DNA from 3 places in the Cellulomonas gilvus ATCC 13127 genome. Region 3 is predicted to be linked to each of the others. Evidence: riboswitches for the same ligand, from Rfam matches in the RefSeq annotation. Region 3 holds a riboswitch; each other region holds the start of a gene.
What was found. A riboswitch is a leader RNA that binds a small molecule or an ion and turns the genes downstream of it on or off. The one in region 3 is predicted to bind S-adenosylmethionine.
Positions count from the first base shown of each region.

Region 1: it holds a riboswitch for S-adenosylmethionine, as region 3 does, so the genes downstream of both, CELGI_RS00480 (methylenetetrahydrofolate reductase) here and CELGI_RS13825 (rhodanese-like domain-containing protein) in region 3, are expected to answer to the same signal.
Region 2: it holds a riboswitch for S-adenosylmethionine, as region 3 does, so the genes downstream of both, CELGI_RS17805 (hypothetical protein) here and CELGI_RS13825 (rhodanese-like domain-containing protein) in region 3, are expected to answer to the same signal.

Region 1 covers NC_015671.1:104,314-109,973, forward strand. Annotated here, with positions in the region: gene CELGI_RS00470 (MalY/PatB family protein) at 1-901, opposite strand, end outside; gene metE (5-methyltetrahydropteroyltriglutamate--homocysteine S-methyltransferase) at 1,106-3,436, opposite strand; gene CELGI_RS00480 (methylenetetrahydrofolate reductase) at 3,493-4,503, opposite strand; SAM riboswitch class I at 4,540-4,636, opposite strand; gene CELGI_RS00485 (hypothetical protein) at 4,722-4,907, opposite strand; gene CELGI_RS00490 (DNA-3-methyladenine glycosylase I) at 5,005-5,586, opposite strand; gene hrpA (ATP-dependent RNA helicase HrpA) at 5,654-5,660, opposite strand, start outside.
Region 2 covers NC_015671.1:944,257-949,916, reverse strand. Annotated here, with positions in the region: gene CELGI_RS04415 (bifunctional ADP-dependent NAD(P)H-hydrate dehydratase/NAD(P)H-hydrate epimerase) at 1-1,411, opposite strand, end outside; gene CELGI_RS04410 (LLM class F420-dependent oxidoreductase) at 1,469-2,455, shown strand; partial or broken gene CELGI_RS17805 (hypothetical protein) at 2,819-3,022, opposite strand; SAM riboswitch class IV at 3,109-3,215, opposite strand; gene CELGI_RS04400 (holo-ACP synthase) at 3,279-3,632, opposite strand; gene CELGI_RS04395 (MazG nucleotide pyrophosphohydrolase domain-containing protein) at 3,629-3,976, opposite strand; gene glmS (glutamine--fructose-6-phosphate transaminase (isomerizing)) at 3,976-5,660, opposite strand, start outside.
Region 3 covers NC_015671.1:3,038,096-3,043,755, forward strand. Annotated here, with positions in the region: gene CELGI_RS13810 (TetR/AcrR family transcriptional regulator) at 1-265, opposite strand, end outside; gene CELGI_RS13815 (DUF2867 domain-containing protein) at 330-812, shown strand; gene CELGI_RS13820 (aminotransferase class V-fold PLP-dependent enzyme) at 822-2,240, opposite strand; SAM riboswitch class IV at 2,280-2,393, opposite strand; SAM riboswitch class I at 2,514-2,613, shown strand; gene CELGI_RS13825 (rhodanese-like domain-containing protein) at 2,618-3,031, shown strand; gene CELGI_RS13830 (O-succinylhomoserine sulfhydrylase) at 3,028-4,287, shown strand; gene CELGI_RS13835 (LLM class oxidoreductase) at 4,343-4,912, opposite strand; gene CELGI_RS13840 (ATP-binding cassette domain-containing protein) at 5,156-5,660, shown strand, end outside.

The DNA of each region.
Region 1 (5,660 bases), 590 kb from region 3:
GCAGGTGTTCGTCGAGCAGCGCGCGCAGGTGCACCCGATTGCCGCGCAGCTCGGTCAGCACCTGGTCCAGCCACGGCCCGCCCTCGCGCAGCGCCGCGCAGTGTGCGACCACCGGCACGTGCCCCACGCCGTGCTCCACCAGCTCGTCGATGCGTGCCAGGTCCGCCACCGCATCCGACCCCGGCACGGCCACGGCCGCCTTGAGGCCCGCCAGGTGGAACGCCTTCGAGGCCGAGTGCAGCGCGATCGCGTGCGGGATCACCGTGGTCGCGGGCGTGAACGAGCCGTCGAGCGTGAGCGGTGCGTGCACCTCGTCGACCACCACGCGGACCCCGTGCCGGACGGCGAGCTCGCCGACCGCGCGCAGCTCGTCGGACGTGTGGACCGTGCCGGTCGGGTTCTGCGGGTGGCACAGCAGGAACGCCGCGGGTCGGCCGCCCGCCGTCGCCGTGCCGAACGCCGCCTCGAGCGCGGCCAGGTCCAGCCGGTGGTCCGCACCGAGCGGTGCCTCGATCACGTGCCGGCCCGCGCGGCGCAGGTACGCCCAGAACGGCGGGTACACGGGTGGGTTCACGACGACCGCGTCGCCCGGGCCGGTCAGCAGGCCGACCATCTCGACGACGCCCGCCATGATCTCCGGCACCAGCCGCATGGCCGACGGCTGGGTGGTCCAGCCCCAGCGACGCTGCGCGAACCCCGCGAACGCCTCCTGGTAGGCCGTGCCCACCGGGTAGCCGGTGTCGCCGCGGCGGACGGCGTCGCTGACCGCCCGGACCACGGGCTCGCACACCTCGACGTCCATCTCGGCGACCCACAGCGGGAGCACGTCCTCGGGGTACTGCCGCCACTTGGCGCTGGTCCGGGTGCGGAGCTCCGTCACCGGCACGTCGAAGATCGCCACCCCCCGACGCTACCCGCCCCATCCCACCCCCCGACCTGGCGGTCATCTACCAGTTCGGCGACGGGAACGGCGCGGGCCCCCCACCCCACCCCGCCGACCTGGCGGATAACTACCAGTTCGGCGAGGGGGAAGGGTCGGGTTCGCCCACCCCGCGCCGCCGACCTGGCGGATAACTGCCAGGTCGGCGAGGGGGAGGGTGGGGCGTCAGAGGGTGGTGCGGACAGCCTGGGTGGCCGCGAGCATGTGCTCGAGGCTCGCCGTGGTCTCCTCGTAGCGGCGGGTCTTGAGGCCGCAGTCGGGGTTGACCCACAGCTGGTCGACCGCGATGGCCTTGACCGCACCGCTGAGAAGGTCGGTGATCTCCTCGACCGACGGGACGCGCGGGGAGTGGATGTCGTACACGCCCGGGCCGACCGCGCGCGGGTAGCCCGCGGCCGCGATGTCCTCGACGATCTCCATCTTCGAGCGGGCCGCCTCGATGGACGTCACGTCGGCGTCGAGGCCGTCGATCGCGCCCATGATCTGGCCGAACTCGGAGTAGCACAGGTGCGTGTGGATCTGGGTGTCCGGACGCACGCCGGCCGTCGAGAGCCGGAACGAGCGCACCGACCAGTCGAGGTAGTCCGCGTGGTCGGCCGCGCGCAGCGGGAGCAGCTCGCGCAGCGCGGGCTCGTCGACCTGGATGATCGCGATGCCCGCGGCCTCGAGGTCGGCGATCTCGTCGCGCAGCGCGAGGCCCACCTGGTTGGCGGTCTCACGCAGCGGCTGGTCGTCGCGCACGAAGCTCCACGCCAGGATCGTGACCGGGCCCGTGAGCATGCCCTTGACGGGCTTGCTGGTCAGCGACTGCGTGTACGTGGTCCAGTCGACCGTGATCGGCCTGGGCCGCGACACGTCGCCCCACAGGATCGACGGGCGCGTGCACCGCGAGCCGTAGGACTGCACCCAGCCGTTCTCGGTGACCGCGAAGCCGTCCAGGTTCTCGGCGAAGTACTGCACCATGTCGTTGCGCTCGGGCTCGCCGTGCACCAGCACGTCCAGGCCGATGCGCTCCTGCAGCTCGACGACGCGGCGGATCTCCGCCTTCATCTCGTCGGTGTACTGCTCGTCCGTGAGCTCGCCCTTGCCGTGCGCGGCGCGCGCCTTGCGGATCTCGGGCGTCTGGGGGAACGAGCCGATCGTCGTGGTCGGCAGCGGCGGCAGGTTCAGGCGGGCGGCCTGCGCCTCCTTGCGGCCCTCGAACGCGCCGCGGTTGAACGCGTCCTCGGTCAGCGCGGCCGTGCGCTCGCGCACCTCGGGCCGGACGACGCCGGGTGCGCCGCGGCGGGAGGCGACCGCGTCGGCGGCCTCGAGCAGCTGCTCGTGGATCGCCTCACGGCCCTCGGTCAGGCCCTCGGCGAGCGTGACGACCTCGACCACCTTCTGGTCCGCGAACGCGAGCCACGTGGTGAGCGACGCGTCGAGGTTCGGCTCGTCGGCCGTGTCGTGCGGCACGTGGAACAGCGACGTGGACGTGCCGACCGTGACGGCGGCCGCGCCCAGCACCTCGAGCTGCTCCAGGATCTGGAGCTTGGCGTCCAGGTCCGCGCGCCAGATGTTGTGGCCGTCGATCACGCCCGCGACGAGCGTCTTGGTCTCGAGGCCCGGCACGGCCTGCGTGGGCACCGCACCCTTGACCAGGTCCAGGCCGATCGCCTCGACGTCCGTGGCCGCGAGCACCGGAAGCGCCGCGTCCAGGTCGCCGTAGGGAGCGGCGACGAAGATCGCGGGGCGCTGCGGGCGCGTGAGCTCGGTCGCGAGTGCGCGGTACGCCTCGACGGTCGCCGCGAGCAGGCGCTCGACCGGCACGTCGATGCTCTCCGAGACGAGCGCGGGCTCCTCGAGCTGCACCCACGTGGCACCCGCGGCCGCGAGGTCGCGCAGCAGGTCCGCGTAGACCGGCAGCAGGTCGGGCAGGCGGTCGATGGGCAGGAAGCCCTCGGGCGCGCCCTCGGTCGCCTTGGCCAGTGCGAGGTACGTGACGGGGCCGACGAGCACGGGCCGCGTCAGCACGCCGTCGGCGAGCGCCTCGACGAACTCCGCGACCGGACGCGTGCCGGCGTAGCGGAACTCCGTCTCGGGGCCGATCTCGGGGACCAGGTAGTGGTAGTTGGTGTCGAACCACTTGGTCATCTCGAGCGGGAGGTCGTCGCCGCGGCCGCGCGCCACGGTCGAGTAGCCGGCCAGGTCCAGGCCGCCGTCCTCGTCGAGCAGGTCCGCGAACCGCGCGGGGATCGCGCCGACGACCGCGCTCGCGTCGAGCACGTGGTCGTAGAACGAGAACGCGCTGGGGATGGCCGGCACGTCGGTCGGCAGGCCCAGCTCGGCCAAGCGGTTCCGGGTACGACGACGCAGCTGCGCGGCCGTCGCCTCGACCTCCTCGGCCGTGGACCGGCCGGCCCAGAAGGCCTCGATGGCCTTCTTGAGCTCGCGGCGCGGCCCGATGCGCGGGTAGCCGAGCACGGAGCCGGTCGGGAACTGCGGGGTCTCGCTCATCAGGGTCCAGCCTTCGCGTGTCGTGGTGGTGCGGTGGTCGGTGCTGCGGCGGTCGCTCAGCGGCGGGTCGCGCCGTCCAGGTGCGCGCCCTCGAGCAGGTCGAGCGCGGCCTCGTGCGTGTTGTACGTGTAGACGTGGACGCCGGGGGCCCCGCCGTCCAGGATCCCGTTGATCAGGTCCACGCCCGCGCGGATCCCGCGGCGGTGCCGCTCGAGCTCGTCGTCGGCCGCGCCCAGGTGGTCCAGCAGGTCCCGCGGTACCGGCACGCCCGTGAGCTCCTGCACGCGCAGCAGCCGGGCGGGGTCCGTGGTCGGGATGATGCCGGGGATGATCGGGATCACCACGCCGGCCGCGCGCGCCTCGGCCACCAGGCCCAGGTACGCCTCGGCGTCGTAGAACACCTGCGTGATCGCGAAGTCGGCGCCGGCCTCCTGCTTCGCCAGGAGCGACGCGACGTCCTGCGCACGCGTCCCGCCGGTCGCGGCGTTGCCGCGCGGGAAGGCCGCGACGGACACCGACAGCGGACGCACGCGCGCACGCACCGCCTGGGACGGGCTCGCGACGCAGCGGCGCGCCTCGATCTCACGCAGCAGCTCCACCAGCGCGCTCGCGGTCTCCACGCCCTCCGGGTGCGGCCGCCAGTCCGGCTCGCCCGCGGGCGGGTCGCCCCGCAACGCCAGGAACGAGCGCACGCCCTCGTCGAGGAACTCCTCGACGATCGCGGTGATCTCCGCGCGGCTGGTGCCGACGCACGTCAGGTGCGCGATCGGGGACAGCGACGTCTCCTGCAGCAGCCGGGACACGAAGGCGCGCGAGGTCGCGCGCGTCTTGCCGGCCGCGCCGTACGTCACCGAGACGAAGTCGGGGTGCACCGACTCCAGCTGGCGCACGGTGGCCCACAGGCGAGGTGCCGCCTGGGGGTTGCGGGGCGGGAACAGCTCGAACGAGATGGTCGGGCGGTCCACCGAGCCGAGCGGTCGCGGCGCGGGTGCGACGTGCTCACCGGTGGTGCCGCGCGGCTGGGCTGCTGGCGTGGTGACAGGGGGTTCCACGGTCGGGGCGCTCATGCGCGCGACCTCAGACACAGGGTCTGCGACATCGTCTCTCCATCGACCCTGGCGGAAGCACCCACACCCTCGTCGCGGAGGGGGGTTGCTGCGGCGTCAACGAGCCAGGTCTCTCGGCCGCTCTGGATGGTAGGCCGCGATCGTACGAGACAGACCACATGCTGAGCAAGGGTGCCCAACAGGCGAGACGATGCAGGTCGCCGGGGAGAGACGTCCTGTCAGCGGTGCTGCTGGCGCAAGGGCTGCGCCAGCTCGGTGACCGGGCTGCCGGCGCCCGGCACCGAGAGCAGCCCGGCCTCCACGGCACGCAGCACCTGGGTGTCGAGCGGCTTGACGCCGCCCAGCGCCTCCTGGGCGCCGCGGACGGCCTCGAGCCGGCCGTCGGGGTCGGGCAGATCGGTCATGCGCGGAACTGTAACGTCCCGTCAGGGCGCCTGCCGAGCCCATGTCCACCAGATCACCCGGCGGGAGCACAGCCCGCGGCTGAGTCACCGCGGGGACTCAACCGACCACCGACGGGCAGGTCGCCAGGTGGTCGTCGACGAGCCCGCACGCCTGCATCGCCGCGTAGGCCGTGGTGGGCCCCACGAACCGGAACCCGAGCGACTTGAGCTCTTTGGCGAGCGCACGCGACTCGGGCGTCGTGGCCGGGACGTCCGCCCAGGTCGCGGGGCGCACGTGCTGCGTGCGGTCGGGTGCGAAGGACCAGAACAGCGCGTCGAGCGTGCGGCCGGCCGCGTGCAGCGCGAGCAGCGCGTGGGCGTTGGCGATGGTCGCCTCGATCTTCTGCCGGTTGCGCACGATCCCGGTGTCGCCCAGCAGCCGCGTCACGTCCTGCTCGTCGAACTCCGCGACCACCGCCGGGTCGAAGCCCGCGAACGCCGCCCGAAACGTCTCCCGTTTGCGCAGCACGGTGATCCAGGACAGGCCCGACTGGAACCCCTCCAGCGCGATGCGCTCGAACAGCGCCTCCTCGCCGTGCACCGGGACGCCCCACTCTTCGTCGTGGTAGCGCTCGTACAGCGGGTCGCCGTCACCGAAGCACCGGCCGGTGACGGGATGCGGGGCGGGAACGTCGGTCATGGCCCGCAGTCTGCCGCGCGCCGCCGACACCGTGGTGCGCACCTGTGGACGGGCGGGCCGCCGCGGGTCACGTG
Region 2 (5,660 bases), 1.4 Mb from region 3:
CCACGTGCGCCGCGTGCCCGTGCACGAGCGCCGCGGCCGCCGCGAGCGCGGGCGTGAGCGTGGGGTCGGCGAGCACGTCGTCCGCGCGCGCCGCGAGCACCGCACCGAGCAGCCCGGCCAGCACGTCGCCCGCGCCCGCGGTGGCGAGCCACGCCGGGGCGTCGGCCTGCGCGTACGTGGCCTGGTGCACGCCCACCACGACCGTCACGGGCCCCTTGAGCAGCACGGTCGCCCCCGTGACGTCATGGGCCACGCGCGCCCAGCGCAGCGGCTCGGCCTCGACCTGCTCGCGCGTGACGCGCTCGCCACGCACCGTGAGCAGCCGGGCGAGCTCGCCCGCGTGCGGCGTGAGCACCACGTGCGCCGGCACGTGCGCGGGCAGCAGCTCGAGCGCGCCCGCATCCACCACCGCGGGCTCGCCCCGCAGCCGCACGCCCTCGAACGCGTGCTCGATGCGGCGTCGCTGCGCGGCGTCGTCGGGCGAGACGCCGGGACCGAACACCCACGCCTGCACACGTCCCGCGCCCAGCACCACCTCGGGGCGGCGGGCCACCACCAGGTCCCCCACCTCGCCCAGGTAGCGCACCATGCCCGCACCCGCGAGCACCGCCGCGGTGGTCGCGAGGACCGCGGCGCCCGGGTACCGGCGCGCACCCGCGACCACGCCCAGGACGCCGCGCGTGTACTTGTGCGCGTCGGGTGCCGGCACGGGCCACACCGCAGCCGCATCGGCCGGCTCCAGGCGCGCGACGGCCGGACGCTCGGGCAGCTCCAGCCCGATGTCCACCACCTGGACCGCGCGCGTGAGGCCCGCGGCGGGCGGCAGCAGCAGGCCGGGCTTCGCACCACCGAACGTGACCGTGAGATCGGCGGGCAGCACCACGCCGGCCGCGGTCCCGTCGTCCACGCCGATGCCCGAGGGCGTGTCCACCGCGACGACCACCGGCGAGCCGGGCAGCGCGCGCAGCGCGGTGATGAGCAGGGCCGCGACGCCGGTGAGCCCGCCCGGGCGTGCGCCCAGGCCGAGCACGCCGTCGATCAGCACGTCCGCTCGTGCAGCGGTCGCCGCGGCGGCGGGCACGCCCGCGTCGTCGACGTGCGTGAGCCGGCCGCCCGCCGCCAGCAGCGCGGCGCGCCCCTCGTCGTGCACGTGCGGCACGAGCGCGAGGCCGTGCACGTCGACGCCACGGCGGCGCAGCACGGCGCCCGCGTGCAGCGCGTCGCCGCCGTTGTTCCCGGGCCCGACCAGGAGGACCACGCGCGCCCCGGGGACGGCGGTCCCGCGCTCCCGCACGACGCGCAGCACCGCACCCGCGAGCGCGGACGACGCGCGCGCCATGAGCGGCACCCCCGCGGCCAGGAGCGGCTCCTCCGCGGCGCGGACCTGCGCGGACGTCCAGGACAGCAGCACGCGTCCATCCTGGCCGACCGACGGGCGCCGTGCGCGTCCGGCGGTAGCGTGGCCGGCATGCGCTTCGGACTCTTCATCCCTCAGGGCTGGCGGCAGGACCTCACGGGCATCGAGCCCCGCGAGCACTGGGCGGTGATGAACGGCCTGGCCCAGCACGCGGACGCGGGCACGGCGTTCGACTCGATCTGGGTGTACGACCACTTCCACGCGGTCCCCGAGCCCAACGGCGAGGCGACGCACGAGGCATGGAGCCTGATCAGCGCGTTCGCCGCGAGCACGTCCCGGGTACGCCTCGGTCAGATGTGCACGTGCATGGCCTACCGGAACCCGGCCTACCTGGCGAAGGTCGCCACCACCGCGGACGTGATCTCCGGCGGCCGCGTCGAGATGGGCATCGGTGCGGGCTGGTACGAGCACGAGTGGCGCGCGTACGGGTACGGCTTCCCCACCGCGGGCGAGCGCCTGGCCATGCTCGACGAGGGCGTGCAGATCTTCCGGCAGATGTGGACCGAGGGCGTCGCGACGCTCGACGGGACGCACTACCAGGTGTCGGGCGCGCAGCTCTCGCCGCTCCCGCTGCAGGCCGGCGGTCCGCCGCTGTGGATCGCGGGCGGCGGCGAGAAGAAGACGCTGCGCATCGCCGCGCAGCACGCGCAGTACACGAACTTCGACGGCACGCCCGAGACGTTCGCGGCCAAGTCCGCCGTCCTGGCCGAGCACTGCGCCGCCGTCGGCCGGGACTTCGCGGAGATCACGCGCTCCGCCAACTACAACGTGGTGATCGGGGCGACCACGGCGGACGTCGAGGACAAGCTCGCCTGGATCGAGGAGCACTACGCCCGGACCGTGCCGGAGCGCGCGGCCGGCGTCGCGGCGGACCTGCGTCGCGGACCGTTGGTCGGCACGCCCGAGCAGGTCGTCGCGAAGCTCCACGAGCTCGAGGCGCTCGGCATGACGTACGCGATCACGTACTTCGCCGATGCCGCGTACGACCGGTCCAGCATCGAGCTGTTCGAGCACGAGGTCGTCCCGGCCCTGCGCTGACGCGGCCGCGTCCGCGGCCGACCGCAACGGCGCGCACGTGGCGTACGTCGTGGATCCCGAGTAGGACACCGACACGCGCCACGTGCCCTTCGTGAGCCTCGGCAGCGACGGGGCGGCCTCGCCGTACCGGAGCGTGGCGGTCACGACCTTCCGGACGCTCCCGCGCTGCACCGTGACCGTGACCTTCCCCGTCGGCGTCGCCAGGCCGGACGCGGTCGTCACGGTGACGGCCACCCTGCCCGTGGCCCTCGTCGTCGGGACCGTGGTGACCTTCGCGGTGACCTTGGACACCGTGCCCCGCGCGACCGTGAGGCGCGCGCTCGCGCTCGCGCCCGCGACGTTCGCGCTGCCCGCGTACCTGGCCGTGAGGCCGTACGTCGCGACCGCGAGCGTCTTCGGCAGCGCGACGACGGCCGTCCCCGCGCTCGCGAGCGTCGCCGTGACCGCCGCACCGGCGCCGCCGAGCGTCACCTTGCCCGCGGCCGGCCGGCCGGTGGCGTCGGTGACGACGACCGTGACCTTCGCGGGCTTCCCGTAGGTCGTCCGCGGAGCGGTGACCGTGACCACGGCCGCGGCCTTCGTGACGGTGAGCGCGGTCGCGGCGGACGTCGAGGATGAGAAGACCCCGTCGCCCCCGTAGACCGCGCGCACGGTGTAGGCGCCCGCGGCGCACGACGGCCTGGTCGTCACCCGGGGCACCCCGCCACGGACGGAGGGTTGCCGGTCTCCCAGCCGGGGCTTGGCGGAGACGCTCATGACCTATAGCCGACCCGATCGGTCGGCCTTTCTGTAGGCAGTTTCTAGCGGGTCCGCGCGCACGGCGTCAGTCGCGCTCGGCGACGACCATCGCGGACGCGATGCCCGCGTCGTGCGAGATCGACAGGTGGAACCGCGTGACCCCGAGCTCGGCGGCACGGGCCAGCACGGTGCCCGTCACCTCGACGACCGGCTGTGCGCCTGCGACGCGGCGCACGGTCGCGTCCTGCCAGGACATGCCCGGAGGTGCGCCGAGCGCCTTGGCGATCGCCTCCTTCGCGGCGAACCGCGCCGCGAGCGACCTGTCGGCCAGCTCCCGCTCGTCGGGTGTGAAGAGCCTGTCACGCAGCCCGGGGACGCGCTGCAGCGTGGCGGCGAACCGCGCGACGTCCACGACGTCGATCCCGACGCCGACGATCACGGCGCGGGCTCCGGCCCGACCCCGCGGTCGCCGTCCTGGACCAGGTGGCGCCAGCGGAACCACTTGCGCTCGAGCGCGTCGTCGACGTCCACGCCCGTGCGCTCGGCGACCAGCAGCAGGTGCGCCAGCACGTCCGCGACCTCGTCGCGCAGTGCGGCGAGGCTCTCGTCCGACGACGTCTCGTGCCGCGAACGCCCCGACCACGCGAGGTACGCGCGCGTGAGCTCGCCGACCTCCTCGCCGAGCTTGAGCACCAGCCAGTCGTCGGTGCGCTCGATGCCGTGCAGCCGCGCGTAGACCCGGGAGATCGCCTCGACCTCCCGCTGCGCGGCCGCGAGCTCCACTACTCGACCGTGACGGACTTGGCGAGGTTGCGCGGCTGGTCCACGTCGAGCCCCTTCGCGGTCGCGAGCTCGCACGCGAAGATCTGCAACGGCACCACCGCGAGCAGCGGGGCCAGCAGCGTGGGCGTCTGCGGCACGTAGAAGACCTCGTCCGCGAACGGACGCACGGCCTCGTCACCGTCCTCCGCGATCACGAGCGTGCGCGCGCCACGCGCCCGGATCTCCTGGATGTTGGAGACCACCTTGGAGTGCAGCGAGTGCCGCCCGCGCGGCGAGGGCACGACGACGAACACGGGCTGACCCGGCTCGATCAGCGCGATCGGTCCGTGCTTGAGCTCACCCGCCGCGAAGCCCTCGGCGTGGATGTACGCGAGCTCCTTGAGCTTGAGCGCACCCTCCATCGCCACCGGGAAACCGACGTGCCGGCCCAGGAACAGCACCGACTGCGTGTCCACCATCCAGCGCGCGATCTCCTGGATGCGGCCCGCACGGTCGAGCACCTGCTGGATCTTGTCCGGGATGGCGCGCAGCTCGCCCAGGATCGCGGCCACCTCGTCGGCGTACATGTTGCCGCGCAGCTGCGCCAGGTACAGGCCCAGCAGGTAGGCGGCCGTGATCTGGGCGAGGAACGCCTTGGTGGAGGCCACCGCGATCTCGGGCCCGGCGTGCGTGTAGAGCACCGCGTCCGACTCGCGCGGGATCGTCGAGCCGTGCGTGTTGACGATCGCGAGCACCTTCGCGCCCTGCTCACGTGCGTGCCGCACCGCCATGAGCGTGTCCATGGTCTCGCCCGACTGCGAGACGGCCACGACGAGCGTGCGCTCGTCGACCACCGGGTCCCGGTAGCGGAACTCGTGCGCGAGCTCGACCTCCACCGGGATGCGGCACCAGTGCTCGATCGCGTACTTGGCGACGTGCCCCGCGTACGCGGCCGTGCCGCACGCGACCACGACGATCTTGTCCACCTGGCGCAGCAGCGCCTCGTCGATCCGGACCTCGTCCAGCACCAGGCGGCCCTGCACGTCGGTGCGGCCCAGCAGCGTGTCCGCCACCGCGTGCGGCTGGTCGTGGATCTCCTTGTCCATGAAGGAGCGGAAGCCGCCCTTCTCGGCGGCGGCCGCGTCCCAGTCCACCGTGTAGCGGCGCGCGTCCGCCGGTGCGCCGTCGAAGTCGGTGACGGTCACCGAGTCCGGCGTGATCGTGACCACCTGGTCCTGGCCCAGCTCGAGCGCCTCACGCGTGTGCGCGATGAACGCGGCGACGTCCGAGCCCAGGAAGTTCTCCCCCTCGCCGAGCCCGACCACCAGCGGCGAGTCGTGCCGCGCGCCCACCACGGTGTCCGGCGCGTCCGCGTGCACGGCCAGCAGCGTGAACGTGCCGTGCAGCGTGCGGGCCACCGCGGCCATCGCCACCGTCAGGTCCCCGGCACGCTCGTACGCGCGCGCCAGCAGGTGCGCGACGACCTCGGTGTCCGTCTCGGACGTGAACTGCGCACCCTCGGCGAGCAGGTCCGCCTTGAGCACCGCGAAGTTCTCGACGATGCCGTTGTGGATGACCGCGAGCCGGCCCGCGACGTGCGGGTGGGCGTTGACGTCGGTCGGGCCGCCGTGCGTGGCCCAGCGCGTGTGGCCGATCGCGGAGGTCGCGTCCGGGAGCGGGCGCGCGTCGAGCTCCTCGACCAGGT
Region 3 (5,660 bases):
CCCCGAACAACGCCTCGAGCCGCTGCGCGGGCGTGCCGCCGGCCTCGGCAAGCGCGATCACCGCGTCGGTCTCCTGCGCCTCCCACCGCTCGACCACCGCCCCGACCAGGGCCGCACGGTCGGCGAAGTGCCAGTAGAACGAGCCCTTGGTCGCACCCAGCACCCGCGCGAGCGGTTCGACGCGCACCGCGGCCAGCCCGTCGGCGAGGAAGGCGGAGTACGCCGCATCCACCCAGTCCTGCTGCGTCGTCGTGGCCTTGACCATGATCCGTACGCTACCGTACGGTCGTCTCCATACGGCACCGTACGGATCGACGAGGGGAACCGCGATGAGCACCGAGACCCGCACCTGGACCGATGCCGCGCGCGTGCGCTTCTCGCTCGCGCTTCGGGACTGGAGCCCCGACTTCGCCGACGCCGCGATCGTCGCGCTCCCGCCGGGCGCACCCACCGACCCCGCGCTGTGGGCCCGCACGATCTTCGGGATCCGGAGCATGCCGGGGTGGATCCGCGTCGCGCTCGTCGTCCGCCAGGCCCTCGCGCCGCTGATCGGCGTCCGGCGCGCACCGCGGGACACGTTCGCGGTCGACGAGGTGGTCGGCGACGAGGCGCTCGTGAGCGCCGACGACACGCACCTCGACTTCCGGTGCGGCGTGGCCGTGGACGCCGACGCGCGCCTGGTGCGCGTGACCACGGGCGTCCGGCTGCACAACCGGCGCGGTCGGCTCTACTTCGCGCCCGTGCGCCTGGTGCACCCCGTCGTGGTGGACCAGATGCTGCGGCGCGCGGCACGCACGCTCACACCGCGCTGAGGGGGCGCCTCAGTCGAGCGCGGGGCCGCACGCGGCCGCAGCGGTCGCGGCCAGGTGGTCCAGGCCGTGCACCGCGAGCAGCGGACGCGTGTCGTCGACCACGGCCCAGCAGCCGTCCACCACCTCGTACGACGAGCGCGCACCCTCGGTCACATAGGCGTGCAGAGCCGCGACCAGGCGGTCCACCGCCTCGCTCGTGGTGCCGACGCCCACGGACGCACGGATGGCCCCGCCCGAGGCGCCCAGCCGCGCGAGCAGCGGGTGCGCGCAGAACCGGCCGTCGCGCACGCCGATGCCGTGCTCGGCCGCGAGGTAGGCGGCCACCAGACCCGGGTCATGGTCCGCGACCGTGAACGTCAGGACACCGACCGGCTCGTCGGAGTCCGGCCAGATGCGCGCGACCTCGACCCCAGGGACCCCCTCGAGCCCCTGCACCAGGCGCGTGCGCAGCGCACGCTCGTGCGCCTCGAGCGCACCCGCGGGCAGCGCGGCGAGCGCGTCGCACGCCTCCGCGAGCGCGATCGCGCCGATCACGTTGGGCGAGCCGGCCTCGTGCCGCGCGGGTGCGGGCTGCCACACGGTGCGGTCGCTGCGCACGTCACGCACCGCACCGCCACCCGCCAGGTACGGCGTGCCCGAGTCGAGCCAGTCCCGGCGGCCGACGAGGACCCCGGCGCCGAACGGCGCGTACGTCTTGTGCCCGGAGAACGCGACGTAGTCGGCTCCCGTGCGCGCGAGCGAGAACCCGCGGTGCGGCACCAGCTGGGCCCCGTCGACGGCCACGCGCGCGCCCGCGGCGTGCGCGATCTCCACCACGCGCCCGACCGGCAGCGCCTCACCCGTCACGTTGGACGCACCCGAGACGGTGACCAGCGCGTACGGCTGGCTCGCGAGCTCGGCCGCGAGCGCGTCGAGCGTCCCGGCCACGGTCGGGGCGATCGGCAGGATCGTGGTGCGGTGGCCGTTCGGGTCGCTCGAGCGCAGCCACGGCAGGAGGTTGGCGTGGTGCTCGAGGTCGAGCACGAGCACGCGCCCACCCGCGGGCACGACACCCGCCAGCAGGTTGAGCGAGTCGGTGGTGTTGCGCGTGACGATCGCGACGTCGTCCTCGCGGGCGTCGACGAACCGCGCGACGGCCTGGCGCGCGGCCTCGTACAGCGCCGTGGAGACCTGCGAGAGGTAGCCCGCGCCACGGTGGACCGACGCGTACAGCGGCAGCACCTCGGTCACGCGCTCCGCGACTGCCTGCAGCGCGGGTGCGCTCGCGGCGTAGTCGAGGTTGGCGTAGACGCGCTGCGTGCCGTCCACCAGGGGGACGGTGGTGTCGCCGCCCACCACAGGCAGGAGCGCGTCGACGGGGCCGGCCGCTCGCTCGTGCGTCGCGTCCGCGACTGCAGGACAGGCGGCGTGCTCGGCGATCGCGGTCATGGGGGTACCTCCACGGATCCGGGGACCCACATACCGGTGGCCCCGCGCTTGCCGGCACCGGACGGTGCACGGCCTGGTCGTCACCCGGGGCACCCCACCGCGGAGGAGGGTTGCCGGCCAGCGAGCCGGGGCTTCGCGCTGGCGCTCATGACCTGTCCGTAAGGGTGACGACCGTGCGCGCGGCCTGTCAACGGCGGCCCGGTGGCGTCTCACAAGGCGGGACACCGTGTTCATCAGATGGATGGACGCCCGAGGAGGGCGCTACTCTCGTCGCCACCATCCAGAGCGGCCGAGAGATCTGGCTCGATGACGCCGCAGCAACCCGCGGTCCCCCGGGACCGGAGCAGGGTGCTACCGCCAGGACCGATGGAGGCGACATGAGCTACGCAGGCGACCTGACCCCCCGGCAGGCGTGGGACCTGCTCCAGTCCGACGAGAACGCGCTCCTCGTCGACGTCCGCACGCAGGGCGAGTGGGACCAGATCGGTGTCCCGGACGCCGACGCGCTCGGCGGCCGCGCGGCGTTCGTCGAGTGGGTGACCCCCACGGGCCCCAACCCGACGTTCCTCGACGAGCTCGCCGGTGCCGGTCTGCAGGCCGGCGACGGGCGCACCGTCGTCTTCCTGTGCCGCTCGGGCGTGCGCTCGGTCGCGGCCGCGGTCGCCGCGACCGCCGCGGGCTACGGACCCGCGTACAACGTGCTGCAGGGCTTCGAGGGCGACATCGGCCCCGACGGCGAGCGCGGGCACGCCGGCTGGCGCGCCGACGGCCTGCCGTGGCGGCAGGCGTGAGCGCGGGCGACCGCCCCACGCCCGGTCCCGGCTCCTGGGACGCCGGCCGCACCCCGCTCGGCTCGCTGCGCCCGGACACGCTCGCGGTCCGCGGCGGGCAGGTGCGCTCGCAGTTCGGCGAGTTCTCCGAGGCCGTGTTCCTCACGCAGGGGTTCACGTACGACTCCGCCGGCCAGGCCGAGTCCGCGTTCGCGGGCGACGTGGACCGGTTCCTGTACTCGCGCTACAACAACCCGACCGTCTCCACGTTCGAGGAGCGGCTGCGCCTGCTCGACGGCGCGCAGGCCTGCACCGCCACCGCGTCGGGCATGTCCGCGGTGTTCACCGCGCTCGCCGCGATCGTCGGGCAGGGCTCGCGCATCGTCGCGGCTCGCGCGCTGTTCGGCTCGAGTGTCGTGATCTTCGACGAGATCCTCGCGCGGTGGGGCGTGCGGACCGAGTACGTCGACGGGCACGTGCTCGAGCAGTGGCAGGCCGCGCTCGCGACCCCGGCCGACGTCGTGTTCTTCGAGACGCCGTCCAACCCGATGCAGGACCTGGTGGACGTCGCGGCGGTCAGCAGCCTCGCGCACGCGGCCGGAGCGGTCGTCGTCGTCGACAACGTGTTCGCCACGCCCGTGCTGTCGCGGCCCCTGGACCTGGGCGCGGACGTCGTCGTGTACTCGGCCACCAAGCACATCGACGGTCAGGGCCGCGTGCTCGGCGGCGCGATCCTGGGCTCGTCGGAGTACGTGCGCGGCCCCGTGCAGACGCTCGTGCGGAACACCGGCCCGTCGCTGTCGCCGTTCAACGCGTGGGTCCTGCTCAAGGGGCTCGAGACGATGTCGCTGCGGGTCCGGCACCAGGCCGCCTCGGCGCTCACGCTCGCGCGGTGGCTCGAGGACCACCCCGCGGTCGAGTCCGTGCGGTACCCGTACCTGCCGTCGCACCCGCAGCACGAGCTCGCGCTGCGTCAGCAGAGCGGGGGTGGCACGGTCGTGACGTTCACGCTGCGCACGCCGGCCGACGCGGGCGCCGCGAAGACCGCGACGTTCGGCGTGCTCGACGCGCTGCGGCTCGTGGACATCTCCAACAACCTGGGCGACGCCAAGTCGATCGTCACGCACCCCGCGACGACCACGCACCGCAAGCTCGGGCCGGAGGGTCGTGCGCGGGTGGGGATCGGCGAGGCGACCGTGCGGTTCTCGGTCGGGCTCGAGGACGTCGAGGACCTGCGCGAGGACCTGGACCAGGCGCTGAGCACGCTCGTCGGCTGAGCCGCCGGCCGGCTGCTCGGCGGGGGCGTCCGGCAGGTGCCGGCACGGCCTGCCGTCAGGCCGTGCGCTGCAGCGCGGCCGTGACGCGGTCGACGTGCGCGGCCGACGGGCCCGTCAGGTGCAGGTGCACCGCATCGACGCCCGTGCGCCGGGCGAGCGCGGAGGCCTCCTCCGCGAGCCGCTCGACCGGGGCCACCAGCCAGGTGGACTCCGGCGACCACGCCGCGTGGCTGAACGCCGCGGTGTACGCGAGGTTGGCGCGCCGGCGCGCGGCGTCGGCCTCGTCGTCGGCGACCACCGTCTCCACCTCGAGCACCACGCGGAGCTCGTCGCGCGTGCGGCCGACGGCTGCGACCTCGTCGTCCAGCATCGCGACGAGCGCGCGCACCGCGGGGTGCGTCGGCAGCGCGGCGGAGAACCGGATGCGCACCACGTCCGCACGCGCGCCGGCCAGCGCGAGGGTCGTGGGGTTGAGCGAGCCTTCGTCGAGCACGAACTCGACGTGCCGACGGGCCTCGTCGGAGAACGGCTCCGACGTGCCTGCGGTGAGTCGCTCGATGGGCAGGCGCTCCGCACGCGGGTGGTCGGCGGAGCGGGCGTGCGTGAGGGTGGCAGACGTGCGCATGGGAGTCCTCGGGGCGTGCGGGGTGCGCTGCGGGGGCCGTCGGCCGCGGGCGCGCGGGGTCGTCAGCTGAGCTGACAACACACCCGGCACGAGAACATGGCAGGACAGTAGCCGCCCGGACCCGCGCGTGACCAGGGCGGCGGCGCACGCGTGGCGGATCTCACCCTGCACGGCGGACGGGGGCTGCGCGTGGCGGACCCCGGCGGCAGGATGGGCCGGGCCGCCGCATCGAGGGAGACGACGATGACCACGTCCACGACGACGAGCGCCGGTCAGGCGCCGCACGCCGCCGACCGGCACGACCTGATCCGGGTGCGCGGTGCCCGGGAGAACAACCTCAAGGACGTCAGCATCGAGCTGCCCAAGCGTCGCCTGACGGTGTTCACGGGCGTCTCCGGCTCCGGCAAGAGCTCGCTCGTGTTCGGCACCATCGCGGCCGAGTCGCAGCGCATGATCAACGAGACGTACAGCGCGTTCGTGCAGGGCTTCATGCCCAACCTGGCACGCCCGGAGGTCGACCTCCTCGAGGGTCTGACCACCGCGATCATCGTCGACCAGGAGCGCATGGGCGCCAACTCGCGTTCCACCGTGGGCACCGCGACGGACGTCAACGCGATGCTGCGCATCCTGTTCAGCCGCCTGGGCGACCCGCACATCGGGCCGCCCAACGCGTTCTCGTTCAACGTGCCGTCGGTCCGGGGCAGCGGCGCCGTCACCGTCGGGGAGGGGGCGGCCGTGACGCGCACGT